2 regions of the Halomonas sp. 141 genome follow, and region 1 is predicted to be linked to the other one. Evidence: predicted binding sites of a transcription regulator. Region 1 holds the regulator's gene; the other holds the start of a gene.
The links. Region 1 encodes PhoB, which activates phosphate uptake and scavenging genes when phosphate is short. Its sites were predicted from a motif close to TGTCATANNNNTGTCANA; they were not measured.
Positions count from the first base shown of each region.

Region 2: the regulator PhoB is predicted to act here: its motif matches at 3,539-3,556, upstream of phnD (phosphate/phosphite/phosphonate ABC transporter substrate-binding protein).

Region 1 is NZ_PINZ01000063.1:1,789-9,067, reverse strand. Features, by position in the region: gene pstB (phosphate ABC transporter ATP-binding protein PstB) at 1-732, shown strand, start outside; gene phoU (phosphate signaling complex protein PhoU) at 763-1,488, shown strand; gene cysZ (sulfate transporter CysZ) at 1,559-2,305, shown strand; gene CWI66_RS16475 (hypothetical protein) at 2,585-2,896, opposite strand; gene phoR (phosphate regulon sensor histidine kinase PhoR) at 3,214-4,509, opposite strand; gene phoB (phosphate regulon transcriptional regulator PhoB) at 4,512-5,201, opposite strand; gene ubiA (4-hydroxybenzoate octaprenyltransferase) at 5,298-6,188, opposite strand; gene CWI66_RS16455 (chorismate--pyruvate lyase family protein) at 6,226-6,798, opposite strand; gene CWI66_RS16450 (NAD(P)/FAD-dependent oxidoreductase) at 6,886-7,279, shown strand, end outside.
Region 2 is NZ_PINZ01000067.1:720-7,998, forward strand. Features, by position in the region: gene CWI66_RS16675 (hypothetical protein) at 1-1,661, shown strand, start outside; gene CWI66_RS16680 (bifunctional diguanylate cyclase/phosphodiesterase) at 1,760-3,508, shown strand; gene phnD (phosphate/phosphite/phosphonate ABC transporter substrate-binding protein) at 3,639-4,619, shown strand; gene phnC (phosphonate ABC transporter ATP-binding protein) at 4,781-5,665, shown strand; gene phnE (phosphonate ABC transporter, permease protein PhnE) at 5,662-6,489, shown strand; gene phnE (phosphonate ABC transporter, permease protein PhnE) at 6,524-7,279, shown strand, end outside.

The DNA of each region.
Region 1 (7,279 bases):
CAGTTCAACCTCGCTTATGCGGGGAAACCGGCGTTGCGTGACCTGACGCTCGACGTACCTCGTCACCGGGTGACCGCGTTCATCGGCCCCTCGGGCTGCGGAAAGTCCACGCTGCTACGGGCAATCAATCGGCTTCACGACTTGAACGAGTCCGTGACCCACGATGGCCATATCTACCTGGAAGAGCAGGACATTCATGCGCCACGCATGAACGTGACCGAACTCAGACGGCGGGTAGGGATGGTGTTTCAGACGCCCAACCCGTTCCCGATGTCGATCTACGAAAACGTGGCCTTTGGCCTGCGCCTGCAAGGGCGCCTGCCCAAACGCAAACGCGACGACATCATCGAGTGGGCGCTGACATCGGCCGCTCTGTGGGATGAGGTCAAGGACCGCCTGCACCGTTCGGCCTGGCAGCTCTCCGGCGGGCAACAGCAGCGCCTGGTGATTGCCCGGACGCTGGCCGTTCAGCCGGATGTCCTGCTGCTGGACGAGCCCGCCTCGGCCCTCGACCCTATTTCGACCCTCAAGATCGAGGAGTTGATACGCAACCTGAAGTCCCAGCTCACCCTGGTGCTGGTGACTCACAATATGCAGCAGGCCGCGCGGGTTTCCGACTACACGGCCTTTTTGCAAAACGGTGAACTGATCGAATATGGGCCCACGGATCAAGTGTTCACCAACCCGCGTCTACAACGCACCGAAAATTACATTACCGGCCGCATGACCTAGGCCCCATCGACGATACGTCAGGAGTGCTCAATGGATATCACGAGCGAGACACACAGCCAACACATCTCTCGCCAGTTCAACCAGGAGCTGGAAGAGCTGAAGACCCACCTGATGGCCATGGGCGGTCTGGTGGAAAAGCAGGTGCAGGATGCGGTGCATGCTCTGCTGGAGGGCGACAGCCGCCTGGCGGAAAAAGTGCGCGACAATGACCGTCAGGTCAACGACCTGCAGCTGCAAATCGACGACGAGTGCACCCGAGTGCTGGCTCGCCGTCAGCCGGCGGCATCGGACCTGCGGCTGGTACTTGCGGTCATCCGTGCCACCTCGGACCTGGAGCGAATCGGCGACGAAGCCAGCAAGATTGCCCGCAATGCACTGTTGTTAAGTGAAAACAGCGGTGCCATTCGTGGCTTGGTAGAAGTCCGCCATATCAGCGAGCACGTGCGCAAGATGCTGCGTGACGCCCTGACCGCCTTCGCCCGCTTCGATACCGAGCTGGCCATGCAGGTCGTTCGCGAAGACGAATCGGTGGACGACGAATACGGCAGCGCCATGCGCTCGCTGATGACCTTCATGATGGAAGACTCGCGCTCCATCAGCTCGGTGTTGAGCATCATGTGGGTGCTGCGCGCCCTGGAGCGGGTGGGCGACCACGCCAATAACCTGGCGGAATACGTGGTGTACCTGGTGAAAGGCCTGGATATTCGCCACAGTGACCCAGACACCCTGGAACAGAAGGTCATGAAAAAATCTTGACCTGGCCGTCAAACCCTCCTGCAATACGCCCAGACCATTGTCTGGGCGTTTTTTTAGGGAGTAATGTCGCGTGAATGCACTCAACGCATTGGGGCAAGGCACCCGCCTGGTGTATCAGCCCGGGCTAAGGCGCTATGTTTTTCTACCCATTCTGGTCAATCTGCTCGTGTATACGGGTATGGTTTACGTGCTCTTCACACGCTTTTCGGGCTGGCTGGAGAGCAGCATGGCCATGGTGCCTGGCTGGCTGGAGTGGTTGTCGTGGCTGATCTGGCCGCTATTCTTCATCAGCTTGCTGGTGGTGATCTTTTTTAGCTTCACCCTGGTGACTCACCTGATCGCAGCGCCTTTCTATGGGTTTCTGGCGGCTCAGGTAGAGCGCCAGGCCACCGGGCGTGAGCCTCTGGATGACCGAGGGCTGGCCAAAACGGCGCTGGACGCCGTGGGTCGAGAGCTGGTCAAGCTGAGCTATATTCTGCCGCGCATGGCCGTATTGTTCCTGTTCAGCTGGATTCCCGGCTTGAACGTCTTCGCGCCTCCCTTATGGGCGCTCTTTTCTGCCTGGGTCATGGCCATTACCTATCTGGACTACCCGATGGATAACAACAAAGTGTCGTTCAAGGACATGCGCAGCAGGCTTTCACGGCGCTGGTGGCCGAGCATGACATATGGCGGGCTGGTCATGCTCATCACCTGGATCCCCTTGGCCAACCTGTTCCTGATTCCAGGCGCCGTCGCAGGCGCAGTCCTCATGTGGGACCGCCACTATCGTGGCACACTGGACACGCGGGATAAGGCGGCAGGCTCGGCGCTCTGAATCAGAGCCATTCATCACAGGGCCGCCCATATAGCAGGCACAAAAAATTAGACCCCGCTAGGCGGGGTCTCGACCACTCTTACTTATGAACGATACTGACTGCTGGCTTCCTCTCCGTTTGCGGGACTCCAACCTTGGAATTTACCCTGACCAGTGTCTTGACCGTTTTCTGATTCATCCTTGAATCGGTGAGCATCCTTGCTATGGGACATCCTTGCCCTCAGTTTGCTCACTCCTAAGCGTAAGAGTTTTTTTCAGCTTTGCAAAGAATTGTTACGTTTAGCTGCCGCTATTTTCTTCTACCACATCTTCCGGAGTGTACTCGGCACCGCCGCTCATGTTGGTAGACTCTGGCTCATCCACGACGTCGGGACCTTGTGTGCCGTGATCAGTGGTCAGGTCTTCTGTGTCGTAGCTACCGGGCTCAGCCGTACCAGACTGTGTGTTCATGGGCTCATCTTCGACGGTTACATCCTGATTCTGGTCGATGGATGAGTGATCCGTGGTGTCTGCAAATGCCAGTGGACTTGCCATCAGGCCAAAAGAAACACCTAAAATACCAGCTTTCTTGAGTAGTTCCTTGGACATCATATTCCGCCTCCTCGATCGCTGTTAATACCGCATAGTTAAGGAAGAGTGACTTCATGTCTTACCAGTTCCTGCGGTAATCTTCCTTACTCAAAATATTGCATGCGCTATGCCACACATGCCAGAAAAATTAAAAATCCATAAATTTCAAAAACTTATTAAAAAAACAAAGAGGCGAACAAGGCCGCTGAGAAGCAATGAACAGGCGCTTTGAGTGGTTAAAAATGACACATGAGTGAGGTGTGACCAGAGTTCTATGCCAATATGGCACACTTATACAGGTGTTATGCAAAAGAAGGGGGTTCAGTGAAGTCGAGCCTTCAAGCAGGCCCGGTAACGCGTCTGGCAGGAAACACACAGCGAAAGGCAGCTCCCTCGCCCGGGTGTGATTCAACATTGAGTTGGGCCTCGTGGCGCAGCAGCACGTGCTTCACGATGGCCAGGCCCAGACCCGTCCCTCCTGTTGCCGTACTGCGCCCTTTATCCACTCGATAGAAGCGCTCGGTCAGGCGGGGGATATGCACCGGATCAATGCCATCGCCATCGTCCTCGACCTCGATACACCCGTTGCCGTTGGCGGCCACCGACCAGCGCAGCGTGATCTGGCTGCCTTCCGGGGTATAGCGCACGGCATTGAAGGCTAGATTGGAAATGGCGCTGCGCAGCTCCTGCTCGCTGCCGATCAAGCCAGCGTCGCTCTCTAGAATGACCTGCACACTGTGCTGCTGCCTCGAGAGCGCCAGAGCGTCTCGGCGAATGCTGTCGAGCATGGGGCCTACGGCCAGCGTCTGGTGATCGTCGCCGCCCTGGTCGATTTCCAGCCGTGACAGCAGCAGCAGGTCATTGACCAGGTTCTGCATCCGCCGCGTCTGCTCCTCCATCTGTACAATTCCTTTACCCAAGCGGGGAGGCAGCAGCTCCTTGAGGTCGCCGTAGGTTTCCAGGTAGCCCGACAGCACGGTCAGCGGAGTGCGCAGTTCATGGGAGACGTTGGCGACGAAGTCACGCCGCATCTGCTCCAGGCGGTGTAGACGCGTAATATCACGGGCCATGACCAGCCGCTCGTCATCGCCGTAGAGGGTGATCTGATACTGGAGGATACGCCGCTCGTCGATCGGCGAGGTCAGCGTCAGCGGCTCGCTGTAATCGCGGGCATTGAAGTAGCTGATGAAGCGAGGGTCGCGCAGCAGGTTGGTGATGTGCTGGCCACGGTCGTGGGCGGTTTGCAGCCCCAGCATGTCGGTGGCCGCGCTGTTCCACCACTCCAGGTCGCCGTGGCGGTCCAGCATCACCACGCTATCGCGCATGGCTTCGGAGGACTCCTGAATTCTCGCCAGCGTTGCCCGTAAACGGCTTTGGGTAATGCGCTGGCTTTTCTGGTAGCGATAGAGGCGGTCGAACAGCTCTCCCCACATGCCCTTGGCCGCCGGAGGCTCATCGTGGGGGTGGAGCGTCAGCCAAAGGAAGAGCGCCCGAAACTGACGCAGATGATAGACCAGACAAAACAGCAGCCCCGCCGCCAGCCCGACGCCAGGGTAATCCACCAGCCATCCCAGGCAGAGGCCCAACAGGGCCAGCCAGATGATGCGCCAGATCTCACGGCTCCACAGGCGCACGCTTACACTCGCGCAGAGAACCGGTACCCGGTACCGCGCACCGTTTGAATCAGATTTTGATGAGGCTCGCCCAGCGCTTTACGAAGACGACGAATATGCACGTCCACGGTGCGCTCTTCCACGTAGACATTGCCACCCCATACCTGGTCAAGCAATTGGCTGCGCGTGTAGGCGCGCTCCTGATGGGTCATGAAAAACTGCAGCAGACGATACTCGGTAGGCCCCATTTCCAGCGCCTTGCCATGGGCGCTGACCCGGTGGCTCACCGGGTCCAACAGCAGACCATTGATTTCGATGGGGTCTTCTACGCCACGCGGCGTGGCCCGACGCAGCACGGCCTTCAGGCGGGCCACCAGCTCACGGGGGGAAAAGGGCTTGGTGATATAGTCGTCGGCACCCGCTTCCAGGCCCTGGATCTTGTTGTCCTCTTCGCCCTTGGCCGTCAGCATGATGATCGGCAGCTCGGCGGTGGCTTCTTCGCGCTTCAACCGACGGGCCAGCTCGATGCCGCTGGTGCCCGGCATCATCCAGTCCAGCAGCAACAGGTCGGGCTGGTGATCGACGACCATGGCGTGGGCATCCTGGGCGTTGTCCGCTTCAAGCACGCGATAGTCAGCCATCTCCAGCGCCACGGCGATCATTTCGCGGATCGGCGCCTCATCATCGACGATCAGTACGGTCTTGGCGGTCATTCCAGGGCCTCACGGTGCTCTATTCAGGAAGGTTCAATGACATGCGTGTGACGATAACACCATGACTTGATGACAGTTCCATGACACCCAGTCAATTTAGCCCGCTACCGGCCACCAGCTCAAGGCAATACCTGCAAAGACCAGCAGACCCGACCAGTGGTTATTCAGAAAGGCCTGAAAGCAGCGGTCACGATCGCGCCCGGCGATCAACCGCTGCTGGTACACGAACGTCGCCGCCATGCCCAGCAACCCCAGCCAGAAAAAGCCTCCCAGCCCGACGCGCAGCGCGACCCAGCTCAGCAGCATCAGCACGCTTGCCTGCAGCACTCCGATGATCAGCCGGTCAGCACGGCCAAACAGCACGGCGGTCGACTTGATGCCGATTTTCAGGTCGTCGTCACGGTCGACCATGGCGTACTGGGTATCGTAGGCAACGGTCCACAGCAGGTTGGCACTGAACAGCAGCCAGGCTTCCAGAGGCACGTGGCCCAATACCGCGCCAAACGCCATGGGAATGGCCCAGGAAAAGGCCGCGCCCAGCACCACCTGCGGGAAGTGGGTGTAGCGCTTCATGAACGGATACACGAAAGCCAGCAGCACGCCGCCCACCGACAGCAGCACGGTGAACCAGTTGGTCAGCAGCACCAGGATGAAGGCAGCGGCGACCAGCGCCACGAACAGCAGCTGGGCTTCGGTTTCGCTGATGCGCCCCGTGGCCATGGGGCGCTGGCGAGTACGCTTGACGTGGCCATCCACATGGCGGTCGGCATAGTCGTTCACCACGCAGCCCGCAGCCCGCATCACGTAGACACCGGCAATGAAGATGATCAGCACAGAGCGGCCCGGTACCCCTTCTGCAGCCACCCACAGCGCCCAGAGCGTCGGCCACATGAGCAGCCAGGTACCAATGGGCCGATCCAGGCGCATCAGCTGAATAAAGTCTGCCAGCCGGGCCCAACCCGTTGGCCGCAATAGAGAACGGTCCATGCTCATGCTTACCTCGTGAAAGAAACTCCAGAATAGCCTAGCGCGAGGGCAGGCTCAGCGCATCGGCCATGGTCGATAAAAAATACTCTTGAACCAGCAGCGACAACCCCGCGTGCTGAAAGACCGAGCGACGCCCCCACTGGCTACGCCCCTTGGCGGGGGCACCCCACGCCGTGAAGCGCGGGAGCGACACCGTGGCCTGCAACGGCCCGCGCACCAGGTCCGGCTGCTGAAACAACCAGCTGCCCAGCGAACGCTCGCCCAAGGCCCCCAGGCCTTTGCCCTGCAGCTGCTCCAGCGGTGCCACTGATCGCGCCACCACCCAGGGGGTGCCGTCGATGCACAGCGCCACCTCGCGTAGCCAGGCATGGCGACGTGGAGCGATGCCCAGCGCCATGGCTTCGTCCTGAAACGGCAGGCCAATGGTCTGACGCAGCAGGCGTACGCGGAACTGGCTCGGCGCTCCGGCCGCCATCAGGCGCGCCGTCAGGGAGTCGGTCGAGGCCACCCATTGCCACCAGGCCGCACTCATGGCAGGCCGCGCAGCGGCAACCGGCCGCCAGTGGGGGGGTAGCGAAAACGCAGGGCGTGGCAACTCAACGAGCGTCACCTGAGCCTCCAGAGCAGTCAATTGGAAAGAAGGCTAGTGTAACATGATGGCTTGGCAGGCTTTTGTTCCTTACCCCCGGATAACGATATGCCCGATTCACACTTGAGCGAATCCCCACATGCCGAGCTGGTCATTGTCGGCACTGGCATGGCCGGTATTGGCCTGGCGCGAGCGCTGCGCCGCCAGGGAGATTCTCGCACCATCGCGCTGGTTAGCGCCGACCGTGGCGAAGAGTACAGCAAACCGCTGCTGTCCACGGGCTTCGCCAAGCGGTTGAGCCCCGAAAAGCTGGCGCAGCGCAGCGCAGAAGCGCTCGCCGACGAACTGAATGCCCAGCTCATGGCCCACACGCAAGTCGTCGAACTGGCGTTGGAACACCAGATGCTGCGCCTGGACAACGGCACCCTGCTCCGCTACGAGCACCTGGTGCTCGCCACCGGCGCGGCCCCGCGCACACCGTTCCAGATACCCGATGCGCTGA
Region 2 (7,279 bases), on a different contig from region 1:
AGGGCGTATGGCAGCGCCTTCCCGAGTGGGCACCGTGGTTATGTCACGCCGGGCAGGCCTACCCGGCCTTTGTGCTGGCATCGCGTCACCACCGCCTGATGCACGGCTCCTGCCGCAAGCCCCACCACGACAGCCCCGATGGTCTGGTGCGTGCCGATGCCTGGCTGGCCGAGCGCCAGGAAGCCCCTGGCGAGTGGCCTGCCTGGCTATTGATGACCGGTGACCAGGTCTACGTGGATGACGTGGCAGGCCCCACTCTTCGCGCCGTGCATGCACTCATCGCCCGGCTGGGGCTGGCCGATGAGCAGTTGGAAGGCGCGACGGTGAACGATAGCCAGGCGCTCTATGCGGCTCCCGAAACCTATTATCATCGCGAGTCGCTGCTGCCGGATGTCACCAGCAACGCGGCCCTGCGCGAGCGCTTCTTCGGCGGGGTAAAAAAGCCGGTGTTCACCTCGGCGCACGCCCAGAACCACCTGATGACCCTTGCCGAAATGCTGGCCATGTATTGCCTGGTCTGGTCGCCGACTCCTTGGCAGATCATTGCGCCCACGCCTCCCGAGCTGGCCGAGCAGGAGGCCGAAGCGTACCGTACCGAACAGGCGGTCATCGATGCCTTCGTGGCAGGGCTGCCCCAGTGTGCGCGGCTGATGGCCCACGTGCCCAGCCTGATGATCTTCGACGATCACGACGTCACCGATGACTGGAACCTGACCGCTGATTGGGAGCGCTGTGCTTATGGGCATCCGTTCTCCAAGCGCATCATTGGCAACGCGCTGGTGGCCTACCTGCTTTGCCAAGGGTGGGGCAATGCCCCGGACAAACTCAACCCGCTGATGCATCAGGTCGGTACGTTGTTCGATGGGTCGGGCACCTTGAGCCCCCAGGCCCAGGACAGCGTGATCGAGCGGCTTCTGCGCTTTCAAGGGTGGGAGTTTCAGGTGCCAGGCGCCCCCGCGCTGATCGTGCTCGATACCCGTACGCGCCGCTGGCGCAGTGAGCGCAACCCCAAACGGCCCTCCGGGCTGATGGACTGGGAGGCGCTCATGGAGATGCAGCAGGCGCTGTTGGGCACCCCCAGCGCGGTGATCGTCTCGCCTGCCCCGATGTTCGGGGTCAAGCTGATCGAGGGCATTCAAAAGCTGTTTACCCTGGCCGGCAAGCCGTTGATGGTGGATGCCGAAAACTGGATGGCCCATCGCGGTGCCGCCAGCGTGCTGCTGCACATCTGGCGGCACTCCAAGACACCCGGCAACTACGTGATCCTGTCGGGGGACGTGCACTACTCCTTTGCCTACGACATCGTCGTACGCGGGCAGGAGCAGGCCCCGCATCTGTGGCAGATCACTTCCAGCGGCGTGAAAAACACCTTCCCTCGGCGGCTGCTGGATACCTTCGACCGGCTCAATCGTTGGCTATACGCGCCGCTGTCGCCGCTCAACTGGTTTACCCAGCGGCGCAAGCTCAGCATCTACCCTCGGGCCCCCGAGCAGGCCAGCGCTGGCGAGCGGCTGTGGAATGCCAGTGGGATAGGCCTGGTCAGTCTCGACGAGAACGGTCGTCCCACCGATATTCGTCAGTTGGATGCCCGCGGTGGCGACGCGGTGTTTCCGCCGCCGGACATCCCCGGCATGAAGGGGTCAACCGATGGTTCGTCATGAAAATGTCATGTAAATGACGCACGCTTGCTGCCCTGGCACCTTCCTGATGGAGTTGACAAGTCATAGGGATCGTTGACGTTTGACAGGGCAGCAGGCACATGACCGCACAAGAAACTCAGTGGCTTAACCAGATTATCGCGGCAGAAGAGCTGCACGTACTTTTTCAGCCCATTGTCGATGCCAATCAGCAGGCCATTTATGGCTACGAAGCGCTGATTCGTGGCCCCAGCACCTCTCCGTTGCATTCACCGCTAAGGCTGTTCGACGTGGCGACCCAGGCCGGGCTGCTGGTGGAGCTGGACCTGCTTTGCCGACGGCTCGCCATTCGCCGTTTTGCCGAACTCGCACTCCCTGGGCTGCTGTTCCTCAACGTCATGCCGCTGACCATCGTCGAGCGTGATTTCCGCGAGGGGCTGACGCTGGGCTTCATTCAGGAGAGTGGCCTGCCGCCTGAGCGGGTGGTGATCGAGCTGACCGAGCACGTGCCCATCCACGATTACGACCTGATGCGCCAGGCGGTGGCCCACTACCGCGACATGGGGTTTCAGGTGGCCCTGGATGACCTGGGGGCCGGTCACTCCAGCCTGCGCCACTGGGCGGAGCTGCGCCCGGATTTCGTCAAGCTGGACCGCCATTTCATTTCCGGCATCGATCAGGAGCCCGCCAAGCGGGAGTTTCTGCGCTCGATACTGGACGTCGCCAAAAGCCTCGACTGCCAGCTCATCGCAGAAGGGGTCGAAACCGCGGCAGAGCACCTGTGCCTGTGGGAGCTGGACCGTGGATTGGCGCTGTTGCAGGGCTTCTACTTCGCACGTCCCAGCGTTCAGCCGCCTGTTCAGCTCAATACGCTGCTGCCCGCCACCACGCAATTGAAAACCCCCGCCGGGCGTACGGCGCATACCGTCCTGCGCAGCGTGGAGGCCGTGGCGCCCAGTGTGTCAGTGCCCACATTGGCGGAACGGTTTCGTGAAACGCCGCATCTGCGCTGCGTGGCCGTGATCGAACAGGGCGTGCCCATTGCCGTGGTGCGGCGCAACGGGTTCCTGACGCTGTTCACCAACCCTTATAGCCATTCGCTGTACGCCAAGCGCTGCGTGCTGGACATCGCCGATCGCAAGATGCTGGTGGCCGCCGCCGACATGCCCTTGGAAACGCTGAGCCAGCAGCTGACCGACAGCCGCGACATCGAACAGGAGGACTTCGTCATCGTCGATGGCGAAGGGCAGTATCTGGGTATGGGCAATATCGTCGATTTGCTGCGCGAGATCACCGCCATCCAGGTGCGTCAGGCGCGCCATGCCAATCCGCTCACCGGGCTGCCCGGTAACATCCTGATCAATGAAACCCTCACGGCCTATCTGAGCCAGGGCAATGGCTTTGCCGCTGCCTACGTGGGTCTGGATAATTTCAAGGCGTTCAACGATGCCTACGGCTATGCCCGCGGGGACCATGTGATCATCTCGCTGTCGCGGCTGCTGCAGGCTCAGGTGGAAAGCGCGGGGGGCTTCATCGGGCATATCGGTGGCGACGACTTCATGATGCTGTTACCGCTGGAGCACTGGGAGGGCGTGTGCCAGCAGATTCTGGCCTCCTTCGAGGCCATGGCCCCGAGTTTCTACGAAGGAGAGGACCGCCAGAGAGGCGGGCTTTCCATCGAAAGCCGTCAGGGAGGCGTCAGCTTTTTCCCTTTCGTCAGCGTGTCGGTAGCCGTCAAGCCCATCAGTGACCCGGGCCACTGCAAGGCCCTGGACATTGCCAGCCAAATCTCCGAACTCAAGCATCAGGCGAAGAAGATTGCCGGGAACAGCCTGTTCGTGGAACGGCGTGGCTGCTGCGTGGGGCAGTGAGCCGACAGGGCGGCAGTCCGTTCACGCGGGTGTCATGTAGACGTCACGAAGTTGTCATCCGCCAGACTCGCCGCTGTCATCCTGGGGCGTCAGGATACATCCACCTCTTCACTACCCCGTTAGGTGATCCATGCAATCCTCTCGTCTCTCTACCGTGTCACTCTCGCGCACCCTGATCAGCGCTGCCGTTGCCAGTGCCTTCGCTTTCAGTGCGATGAATGCGGCTGCCGATCTCTCTTCACGCTACGTGGACAACGATGGCGACATGGTGGCCGATATCCCCAGCGATGAGTCTCGGTGGGTCGATCCGGACACGCTGGTCTTTGCTTACACGCCGGTTGAAGATCCGGCAGTCTACGCCGACGTATGGGCGGGTTTCCTGGATCACCTGAGCGAAGCGACGGGTAAACGCGTTCAGTTCTTCCCGGTGCAGTCGAATGCTGCCCAGCAGGAAGCGCTGCGCGCTGGCCGTCTGCACGTGGCGGGCTTCAACACCGGTGGCGTACCGGTGGCGGTCAACTGTGGCGGCTTCCGTCCCTTCGCCATCATGGCGGCCGAAGATGGCAGCTACGGTTACGAAATGGAGATCATCACCTACCCCGGTAGCGGTATCGACGGCATGGAAGACCTGCAGGGTCGTCAGTTGGCCTTCACTTCCGAAACGTCCAACTCGGGCTTCCGCGCACCGTCCGCGCTGCTGCGCTCCGAGTACGGTCTGGAAGCCGGTGATGACTTCGAAACGGCTTTCTCCGGCTCCCACGACAACTCCATCCTGGGCGTCATCAACAAGGATTACGATGCGGCGGCCATTGCCAACTCCGTTGCCCATCGCATGCTGTCACGGGGTGTCATCAACGAGGGCGATTACGAGGTGATCTACACCTCCGAAACCTTCCCCACCACGGCATACGGCACCGCCCACAACCTGACGCCCGAACTGCAGCAGCAGATTCAGGATGCGTTCTTCAGCTACGACTGGGAAGGCACCGCCCTGCAGGCGGAGTTCGAGAACTCTGGCGAAGCGCAGTTCATCCCCATCAGCTATGAAGAGCACTGGTCGGTCATCCGCACCATTGCCGATGCCAATGGCGTCACTTACGACTGCGATTGATTCCAGCGCTGCGTGACCCTGTCGGCCAGGAGGGCAACCTTCTGGCCGACGCGTTATGGAGTCGAGTCAGCTGTTTTCGAAAAAGCTGTTTTTGAATCAATTGTCTTTGAATCGATGTTCTACACAAGCGTTTTGAGCGACAAGCAAACGAGGCACTCCCCATGTTGACACTCACTGGCGTTGGCAAGCGTTACCCGACGGGCGACCGCGCGCTGACCGATATTCACCTATCGCTGCCCAAAGGCCAAGTGATGGCGCTGATTGGGCCATCGGGTGCAGGCAAAAGTACCCTGATCCGCTGCGTCAATCGTCTGGTGGAGCCCAGCCAGGGCAGTATCCGCCTGGAAGAGACCGAACTGACCAAGCTGTCGGGCAGCCGCCTGCGTCACGCACGTCGCTCCATGGGCATGATTTTTCAGGAATATGCCCTGGTCGACCGGCTGACCGTCATGGAAAACGTGCTGTCGGGCCAGCTGGGCTATGTCGGCTTCTGGCGCAGCTTCTTGCGCCGCTACCCCCAGGAAGCCGTTGCTGAAGCATTTCGCCTGTTGGAGCGGGTGGGCTTGCCCCATGCCATCGACAAGCGCGCCGACGCGCTGTCGGGTGGCCAGCGCCAGCGTGTCGGCATCGCCCGCGCACTGCTGCAAAGCCCCAAGTTATTGCTGGTGGATGAGCCCACCGCCAGCCTGGACCCCAAAACCTCGCGCCAGATCATGCGTCTGATTCGCGAGCTGTGCGCCGAGCGCGAGCTGGCTGCCATCATCAACATTCATGACGTGGCTCTGGCGCAGCAGTTTGCCGACCGCATTGTGGGCCTGCGTGCCGGACAAATCGTCTTCGACGGCAAGCCCAGCGAACTCACCAGCGAGATCCTCACCACCATCTATGGGGAAGAGGACTGGGACACCACGCCCGAGCCCGCCTACGAAGAAGATGAGCCATCGCAGGTAGCCCTTGCGCCCACATCGGCAGCGCCCACGTCGGCAGCCAAAGCACACCATGACGCGCGGCCGCTCGCCCAGGTCGCCAGTGGAGGCGCGCTATGAGCACGGCAGACGCCACGGCGCGCCAGCAAGCTGCGCGCCAGGGTCAGTGGCGGCGTTTGCCGCTGATCGAAAACCCACGGCTGCGCTGGGGCCTGGCCATCGGTGTGGTGGTGTATCTGGTGCTGGCGCTGTCGTCGGTGCAGGTCAACTGGGCGCGGGTGGCGGAAGGCTCCGGCCGAGCGCTCAACTTTCTAGGGGCTTTTTTGCAGCCCGATTTCCTCAGTCGCCAGAACGACATCATCGCCGGGCTGATGGAAAGCCTGACCATGACGCTGACCTCCACCGTGATCGGCGTCTTGCTGGCGATCCCGGTAGGCCTGGGCGCGGCACGCAACATTGCCCCGCTGCCCATCTATACCCTGTGCCGCGCCATCATTGCCATCTCGCGGACGTTTCAGGAGATCATCATCGCCATTCTGTTCGTGGTGATGTTCGGCTTCGGGCCGTTTGCGGGCATGCTGACGCTGGCCTTCGCCACCATCGGTTTCATGGCCAAGCTGTTGGCAGAAGATATCGAGGACCTGGACTGGAAACAGGTCGAAGCCGTGCGTGCCACGGGGGCAAGCTGGTGGCAAACCATGAACCATGCGGTGCAGCCGCAGGTGATGCCGCGCTTGATCGGGCTCTCCATGTACCGTCTGGACATCAATTTCCGTGAATCGTCGGTGATCGGCATCGTCGGCGCGGGGGGCATTGGCGCCACGCTGAACACCTCGCTGAGCCGTTACGAATACGGCACGTCGGCGGCGATCCTGCTGATCATCATTGCCATCGTGCTGATGAGTGAATACGCCTCCAGCCATGTGCGCCGCTGGACCCAGTAGCGCTGCGATGCTTTAACCCGTAAAGGAAATTTCCATGCCTGTTTCGAGTTCCCCTCAAGGCGTGCCGCAGTGGCAGCGGCGCACCACCCGTGCCCAGTGGCTCCAGTATGTGGCCTGGCTGGCAGGTGTCTGCCTTTTCCTGCTCTGCTGGAAAGTGATCTCCGACAACACCATGTGGGTGTTCGTGGAGGATGCTGGCCGCCAGGGCAGTGACCTGATCAACCGCATGATGCCGCCCCGCTGGGAGTATGCCAGCGTCCTCTGGAAGCCCATGTGGGACACCCTCAACATCGCCACGCTAGGCACCGCGCTGGGCATCGTCATGGCGTTCCCGGTAGCTTTTCTGGCGGCTCGCAACACGACGCCCCACCCGCTGGTGCGCAGCCTGGCGTTGACCATCATCGTTTCGTCACGCTCCATCAACTCGCTGATCTGGGCGATGCTGCTGGTGACCATTCTCGGCCCCGGCGTGCTGGCGGGCATCATTGCCATTGCGCTACGCTCCATTGGGTTCGTGGGCAAGCTGCTCTATGAAGCCATCGAAGAGATCCACCCCACGCCCGTCGAGGCCATCAGCGCTACCGGGGCGAGCCGCCTGCAGGTGATGAACTACGGCGTGTTGCCCCAGGTGATGCCCGCGTTCGCCGGTATCAGCGTGTACCGCTGGGATATCAACATTCGTGAGTCCACGGTGCTGGGGCTGGTGGGCGCAGGCGGCATCGGGCTGCAGCTCAACGCCTCGATCAACAGCCTGGCCTGGAATCAGGTCAGCGTCATCTTCGTGCTGATC